Regions from separate parts of the Colwellia sp. MT41 genome, predicted to be linked through region 2. Evidence: predicted binding sites of a transcription regulator. Region 2 holds the regulator's gene; the other holds the start of a gene.
The links. Region 2 encodes FliA, which starts transcription of late flagellar genes. Its sites were predicted from a motif close to CTAAAGNTNNNNNNNNNNNNGCCGATA; they were not measured.
Positions count from the first base shown of each region.

Region 1: CMT41_RS05165 (DUF5610 domain-containing protein) is a predicted target of FliA. The motif match lies at 2,589-2,615, and genes of this name have one in related genera.

Region 1 covers NZ_CP013145.1:1,221,400-1,225,427, forward strand. Annotated here, with positions in the region: gene CMT41_RS05150 (transporter substrate-binding domain-containing protein) at 1-804, opposite strand, end outside; gene CMT41_RS05155 (hypothetical protein) at 1,078-1,377, opposite strand; gene CMT41_RS05160 (OmpA family protein) at 1,384-2,052, opposite strand; gene CMT41_RS05165 (DUF5610 domain-containing protein) at 2,653-3,270, shown strand; gene CMT41_RS05170 (PilZ domain-containing protein) at 3,737-4,028, shown strand, end outside.
Region 2 covers NZ_CP013145.1:1,366,983-1,371,010, reverse strand. Annotated here, with positions in the region: gene CMT41_RS05805 (chemotaxis protein CheA) at 1-356, opposite strand, end outside; gene CMT41_RS05800 (protein phosphatase CheZ) at 370-1,113, opposite strand; gene cheY (chemotaxis response regulator CheY) at 1,188-1,571, opposite strand; gene CMT41_RS05790 (RNA polymerase sigma factor FliA) at 1,676-2,395, opposite strand; gene CMT41_RS05785 (MinD/ParA family ATP-binding protein) at 2,439-3,281, opposite strand; gene flhF (flagellar biosynthesis protein FlhF) at 3,328-4,028, opposite strand, start outside.

The DNA of each region.
Region 1 (4,028 bases), 150 kb from region 2:
ACGCTGACCCAACTGACTATTTGAACAATTAAAATGTGCAATAAGGTAAGGGGGCGCACCAGCAATGGTGTATTGCTCTAGCAGTGTTTTTTGTGCTTCATTTGGGGTGATATCTACAGGTAAGGCGAGGACAAAATCAACCCGTGATTTATATAACATCGACGCTAGCGCCACTACTCGCTGATTGCCGCCACGGTAATAGATATTTTCTGGATTTATTTGTTTTATTTGCTGGTCAAGAAAATTACCAAAAGAGACATCCTGGGCAACACCCATAGTTTGTGTCGGTAATGATTTAAAGACACTGGCAAGATTTTTGATTTCACCCTTGGTATTAAATAATTGACTAGGTAAAGCAGACTTTTGATTAAAGCGGTAAAGTTTATGGGTCAGGTAAAAGCTTTGTGGATCTGAAAAAAGTGAATATTCTCTACGCTCTGGTGTCTTCGCTCTATTGGCGACACAGACATCATCTTTAGTAATAAGCATTTGATTTATTCGAGGTGCTGTCACTCGCACTATTTGAACATCATATTGTGGTGATTTTTTCAATTGTTGAATGATTAAATTTTCAATATAAGAAGCGGTTGACGATTCAGCAGAATTTTTAGCTAATAGATCTATATTTTCAATCTTGTCTTCTACTAACCAAAGGATTTTTTTCTTGCTTACCTGCTCATGTATTGACTCACTTTGCGCCGTGGCACTATAAGTAACGCTGTAAAGAGCGCCAATAAAAACAGTAAAGCTAATGAATGAGGCTAGCATTGGTGGTGAGGGAAATAGCTTCAAGGAAAATGTCATCTGAGTAAAAATTCGGCTTATTCTAACTGTATTTTATTTAATAAAATAGCTTTCATCGCTGCAAAGCTATAAATATCACTCACAACCTAAACCACTCACGACCCGTAACCTGGATATAGAGCAGGAGCTCGCAAATAATTTCATGATTTCACCGCTACGGTAAGCATTCAATAATGTATCGGTTAACAAATAGGGTTATTTTACCCATTTAAAAAGCCCCTGCATATATATATGAGGAGCTTTTTATAAAGAGCTTTGTAAGCCGTATAACAGTTAAGTTATTGGCGGACAGCCTTGAACAAGCATAGCAACAGTGGCTGCAGATTTCACATTTTCGTAATATGAGCTAGCATCCGTTTCAGCGCTTGGCGTAATCACTAATCCTGACATCTCAGCGATTTGCTTAAGCGTAGCAAAAGACGTTTTGTCTGCCTCATAAGCCGCCAATGCGCTGGTTATTTGTCCACAAGAATAACTATTAGCCAAGCCTTTTGAATAAGCACTTTGCAACTCTGTTGCGCTTTGGCATGCTGATAATACGACGATCATTAACACTGAAAGTAAATATTTCATAGTTAATTACTCTGTAATTGGCAACAGAGTGATTTCTACTCTTCTATTAAGCTCTTTACCCGCCTTAGTCGCATTACTGGCTACTGGCTGAGTTTCACCAAAGCCAATTCTCTCTATTCTATCAGTGATAACACCAGCACCAATTAGATAGGTAGAAACTGACTGCGCACGACGTTCAGACAAACGTTGATTAAGTGCATTCGAGCCTGAGCTATCTGTATGGCCAGCTATCACTATCAAGGTTTTGTCGAATTCTTGTAACACTAAAACAACTGAATCTAATACCGATAAAAAGCTTTGTTCAATATTAGTATTACCGGAAGCAAAGGTAATATTGCTCGGCATAATAAGGTTGATGTTATCTCCGTCACGCTCAACGCTAACGCCTGAACCACGTAATTGTTTTCTTAATTTAGCTTCTTGGCTATCCATGTAGAAACCAATGCCACCACCAATCGCAGCGCCACCGACTGCCGCTTGTAAAATTCTACGATTTCTTTTACTAATATCGTCTTCATTTTTGTTGGCTAAATAGGCAGCTACTGCGGCCACACTAGCACCAATACCAGCGCCTTTGGCGGTATTACTGACTTTTTCCTCACCAGTATATGGGTCAAAAGTCGAACAGCCGGTTAGGGCAAGACACGTCATTAGCGGGATAGTAAATAATTTCATTTTTTTTCCTTAAAAAGTGTTTTATGAGTTTGGGGTTTGAATATGGTGTTTTAGCATAACTGCCATTATATTTTTAACGCTAGCTTTTTCATATTCATCGCCCATACTTTTTGGTAACAGAGTAGAGAATAAATAGTAAACAGACTTTAAATTATGGGCAAAGCTAACGGTATAAAGGTAACAGTATGTAGTAAAACCGCGATTATAGGTGTCTGGACTTGTCCATGTCCAGATGTATTTATCTTTTAATTATTATGACAAGGGCTATGGCTTCTTGGGACGGATAACCGTTTTCGTACAGCTTTTAGTTGTTTGATCGTATCACAATTATTCATTTTTATTAAATTGAATAATTGTGATAATAAATGATGTGAAAAATGACATCAGAGTAAACTAAATAAATAGTCTATGATGCTATTTTAAGCGGGAAGGCAATAGTAAAACTTGAAGTTAATACTGAAATAGCACCTAAATATTAGCTACATTCTTGATGATTAATAGAGAATTTCATTGCCTGAAATATAGTCAGATTAACGCTTAAGTTATACTTCACAGTGCCGATACTTTTTATATAAGCTTTGATAAATAGAGGTAGATATTATGAGCGCACCAATTAACACGAATACTTCATTTAACCAAGAGGTTCGATCCTTAGCAAAATCCCCTGATAAAAAAGATAATGAACCCATGGGGCAGCAAGTCTCTAAATATGCCCATAATAAAAAATCGGTAGAAGTACAAGAGCCGATTGCGGTCAGCCAGAAAAAACAACTTAATGCAGCCATTATAGAATCTTCGCTGAAATTCAGTAAAACACTCGGCGATAAGCCGCTGTCACTGCTGTTAAAAACCGCCTTGCAAGGAATAAATGAAGCCCTTAAAGAACGAAACGTTGAGAGCAGCGTTGAGGACGCTTATGAGTCGGGCATTGATTTTAGCCCCGAAGCGACGGCAGAGCGTATTGTTGCTTTTAGCACGCAGTTTTTGGCCTCTTATCGGGAGCAAAATCCACAAATGGACGAAGAGCAATCGTTAACTGCCTTTGTTGATATTATTCGTGGCGGCATAGAGCAAGGTTTTACAGAAGCCAAGGATATACTCGGAGGTTTCAAAGTATTAGCGGGAGATATTGCCAGTAATATTGATAAAACTTACGAGTTGGTTCAACAGGGATTACAGTCTTTTGTCGACTCTTTTAGTAAGAATGAGGAAGAGTAAACTAGCTTCTTCTTAAATAATGGCCATTTATAAAGGTTAGTTTGTAGAAAAACCCTAATTTTAGATAAAAAGGCGAACCAGCAATGGTTCGCCTTTTTTAATGCTAGCAAGCGCCATTCAATTCAAGTTGTCTTTTTTATCGGCATTGTTGACCTAAGACGATGGAAAGCTTAATGTCACCCTAGCGTGATAAATAGACAGTCGTTCAATAAATCACCGTTCATTTTTGACAAAAACTGATGGTCATTTGTATTTGATGGCCTAAAAACTGACGGCTTTATCGGCAAGTGAATATTGGCTGGTAAATTTTATTATTAACCTAAACATAACAATAAAGGCTTCATTTATCGGCGGTAAACATTAGTTTATCGCAATAACATAAGCTAAGAATATGATTTTAAAATATTTTAAAATATTTTAAAATATTTTAAAATATGTTCATGTAACAGATAAGGTACAACGACTAATGAGTAGTGCAATAAGTCCTCACTTAGTGAAATTTACCAAGCAAATATTAAGTTTAGTTCCTTATGCCAGCAACGACAGACTAGAATACCTTGTTCAAAAACTATTACCTGAAGAAGGTACCGGTCAACATCTGGCCGTTAAAAATGAAATAAAAAAACTTGCTCAACAAGCAACTAAATCGATTGATTTACGGTTGTTTTTTAGCGATTGTGAGATGGTTAAACACAATAAAATAAGCCATTATCTTGATTCCGCAGGTAAAGTGTTTTTCGAGCAAAAATTAGTGGCAT
Region 2 (4,028 bases):
AAAGTCGCATCTGCTGGAGCAAGGGGCTCTCGACTTTGTACCTGGACAAACATGTCATTAACCGTGTCTAATGCGGATAATATGGTATCCATTAGTTCAGCATTAACCGTGAGTTTCCCAGTACGTAACAGATCAAATATATTTTCTGCACCGTGACAGACATCAACAAGTGCTCCTAGATTTAAAAAACCGGCACCACCTTTGACGGTATGAAAGCCACGGAATATCGAATTCAATAACTCAGTATTATCTACGTCATTTTCGAGCTCAACCAGCTCTTCTGAAAGTGACTCTAAGATTTCACCCGCTTCTACTAAAAAGTCCTGTAAAATTTCTTCATCTGCTTCAAAAGACATGCAGTAACTCCCATTAAAATCCTAAACTTGACAAAAGATCGTCGACATCATCTTGATCTGCTACTACATCATCTCTATTTTCTTTATTTATAATCGGCCCTTCAACAAGATTTTTACCTACTTTAGGCAGCACTTTCTCCTGCACTGGTTCAGCAGATATTCCAAAAGCCGTTAACATGGTTATTAAACTTTCTTCCACTTCTATTACTAGATCTATAACTTTACGAATGACTTGCCCCGTTAAATCTTGAAAATCTTGTGCCATTAACACGTCAGTCATTAAACTATGTATATGTTGGGTTTCTTTACCGGTATTTTTTAATAAGGTATCGATATCAAGGCACAATGATTTAAACTCGGTTAAGTCTAACTCATTGTTCATCAACTTAGTCCATGACGGATTTACGGCGGCTACTTGTTCAGCCATAGTATTGACAACAGGAAAAATAGCCTCAACTGCATCCATGGTTTTATTAGCGGCTTCTTCTGTTCTAGTAATAACAAAATTCAACCGTTCTTTGGCATCGGGGATATCTGAGGTAGCGAGATCAGACAACCTAGAGTCTAGTTGGAAATTTGTTAACGAATCATGAAGCTGGCGTGTTAATTTACCAATTTCAGCAAAAAGTTCTGAATTGATTGGGTTTTGAATCTCAGCAATAATAGCATTCGCTTCATCTTGCTGACCTAATTCTAAAAACTCAACCACAGATTTTGCTTGCTCTAATGAGATCCGCCCCGTCATAGCTATAGTCATGCAAAGTCCTTAATACAATATTTATCAAAACCTTACTTTAGCTAAGCACTAATGTGCTAACTAAAGTTCGCACATTAAGCTAAGCGCTCAAAAATCTTCTCTATCTTAGTTTTTAATGTTGCGGCGGTAAAAGGTTTAACAATATAGCCATTAACACCTGCTTGAGCTGCCATCACGATTTGTTCTTTTTTAGCTTCTGCGGTAATAAGTAATACTGGGATATGTGATAGGCTTGCATCAGCACGGATTGCTTTCAGCAAATCTATACCTTGCATGCCTGGCATGTTCCAGTCTGTTACCACAAAATCAAAATCACCACCTTGAAGCATAGGTAAAGCTGTACTGCCATCATCCGCCTCTTGAATGTTGGTAAACCCTAAATCTCGCAACAAATTTTTCACTATACGTCTCATGGTTGAAAAGTCATCAACAACAAGCACTTTCATATTTTTATCCAAGGCACCCTCCGGCAAAACATTCAAATTAATTTTTTTTTATATCTATTCTTTTTTTACCTAACAAGGTAGTTATTTTATAGCAAGCGCTCAGCTGACAAGTTTAGCTAACTTTGCCAAGAATGCATGCGTGCTTTTAGACGATGCATCGCTTGACTATGTATTTGGCTTACCCTAGATTCACTTACATCAAGAACTTGACCTATTTCTCGTAAGTTTAATTCTTCATCGTAATATAGAGACAGTACTAAAGCTTCTCTCTCTGGTAAAGAGCTAATGCATTGAGCTAGGCCTTTTTTAAAAGCACTGTGTTCAATACTATGATATGGATCATCACCACGGCAACTATCAGCTAATTTTATCGCATCTTCATTAACGCCTAAATCGTCAATGCCGAGTATTTTTCCTGTACTGACTTCACTTAATATATGATGGTAGTCATTTAGTGAAATATCAAGTTTTTCAGCCACTTCAATATCAGAAACATCTCGACCACGCTGCGCTTCGAGTTGTTTAATGGCTTCACTTATCATTCTGCTATTTTTGTGAACAGATCTTGGCGTCCAATCGCCTCGACGTATTTCATCAAGCATAGCGCCACGAATTCTAATGCCAGCAAATGTTTCAAAACTAGCACCTTTGCTATTATCAAAATTTTTGGCTGCTTCAAATAAACCAATCATACCCGATTGAATTAAGTCATCGACTAACACACTTGCTGGCAACCTTGCCAGTAAATGATAAGCAATGCGCTTGACCAAAACAGTATGTTGTTCAAGCAAAGCTGTTTTATCAATTAGACTATTGTAGCTATTTGCTTTTACCACGTATTATCGCTCTCATTGAAGACATACTTAATTACTCAGTTATTTAGTTCCCTAGTAACTGCTCAATAAAGAATTCTAGGTGCCCTGAAGCTTGTTTAGGAACTGGCCATTGGCTAACTTTAGTGGCTAAATCAATATAAGCTAACGCTGCTGGAGATTGAGGATAAGCTTCCACAATCAGTTGTTGCTTACGTACTGATCTGCGAACATTTTCATCGAAGGGTATTACCGCGACTAGCTCTATAGCCACATCGAGAAACCTATCGGTTACTTTTGTTAATTTTGCAAAAAGTTGTTGTCCTTCTCTAGGACTACGAACCATATTAGCAACAACTTTAAATTTAAAGACACCGTGATCACGGCTGAGTAATTTCATTAAGGCATAGCAATCAGTAATAGAGGTGGGTTCATCACAAACAACTAACATCACATCCTGTGCAGCTCTGGTAAAGCTTAACACCATATCGGAAATACCAGCCGCGGTATCAATTATCAACACATCGAACTGCGTTTTCATTTCACTAAAGGCTCTAATGAGACCGGCATGCTCTGATGGCGTTAAATCCACCATAGACTGTGAACCGGATGTTGCGGGAATAATCTTAATCCCTGCAGGACCTTCAATAATAATATCATCAAGCTCACATTCACCTGATAATACATGAGATAAGTTACGTTTTACTCTTAACCCTAACATCACATCTACATTAGCCAGGCCTAAATCGGCATCAAGCACTAAAACTCGTTTACCCTGTTGCCCTAGAGCAACGGCTGTATTAAGGGCGGTGTTCGTTTTACCAACGCCACCTTTTCCGCCTGAAACTGCCACTACTTTAACTTGCTGTAGATTTTGCATCTTTCTTAAGCCGCTCGCTTGATCTATCATTTAATTATTACTTCTAATCATATCTATTTAGCTACTAGCTAGAACCTTATACTATTGCGGCGGGAGCAACTGGCATTGGCCGCATTACACTTACATTGTTATTTACTGACTTACTTGCCATCTTATCTGCCAGATTAACGAGTTTCTCAGCATTTGCAACTTTAATATCTTCTGGAACTCTTTGCCCATCAGTAAGATACCCTATTGGTAAGCCATTTTGAATCGAAGTTGTAATTATTTCACCAATACTGATACTTTCATCGAGTTTAGTATAAATACAACCCGATAATGGTATCTTTTTAAAGCGATCTACGTTTTCTTGCATTACGCCTTGTTGCGTATTAGCCGCTAAAACTAAATAATTTCTAATTCTAACCCTAGCGTTCGCCACTAAGGCGGTTAATTGTTCTGCTAAACGAATGTCACGTTGTCCCATGCCAGCAGTATCAATTAAAATTAATTTCTTCTTAGAGTATTGCTGTAACAGAGTATCTAACGCTTGGCTATCTTTAGCAAGGCTCACCTGACAGCCAATAATCTTGCCATAAGTTGCTAATTGCTCAAAACCAGCAATACGGAAAGTATCGGTGGAAATAAGAGCAACTTGATCGCTGCCATGTACTTGCGAGAAACCTGCGGCAAGTTTTGCTATGGTGGTAGTTTTACCTACCCCGGTTGGGCCAACCAGCGCAACAACACCGCCACGAGTGATAATATCATTTTGTGTGGTATTAATTTGCTTAGCAA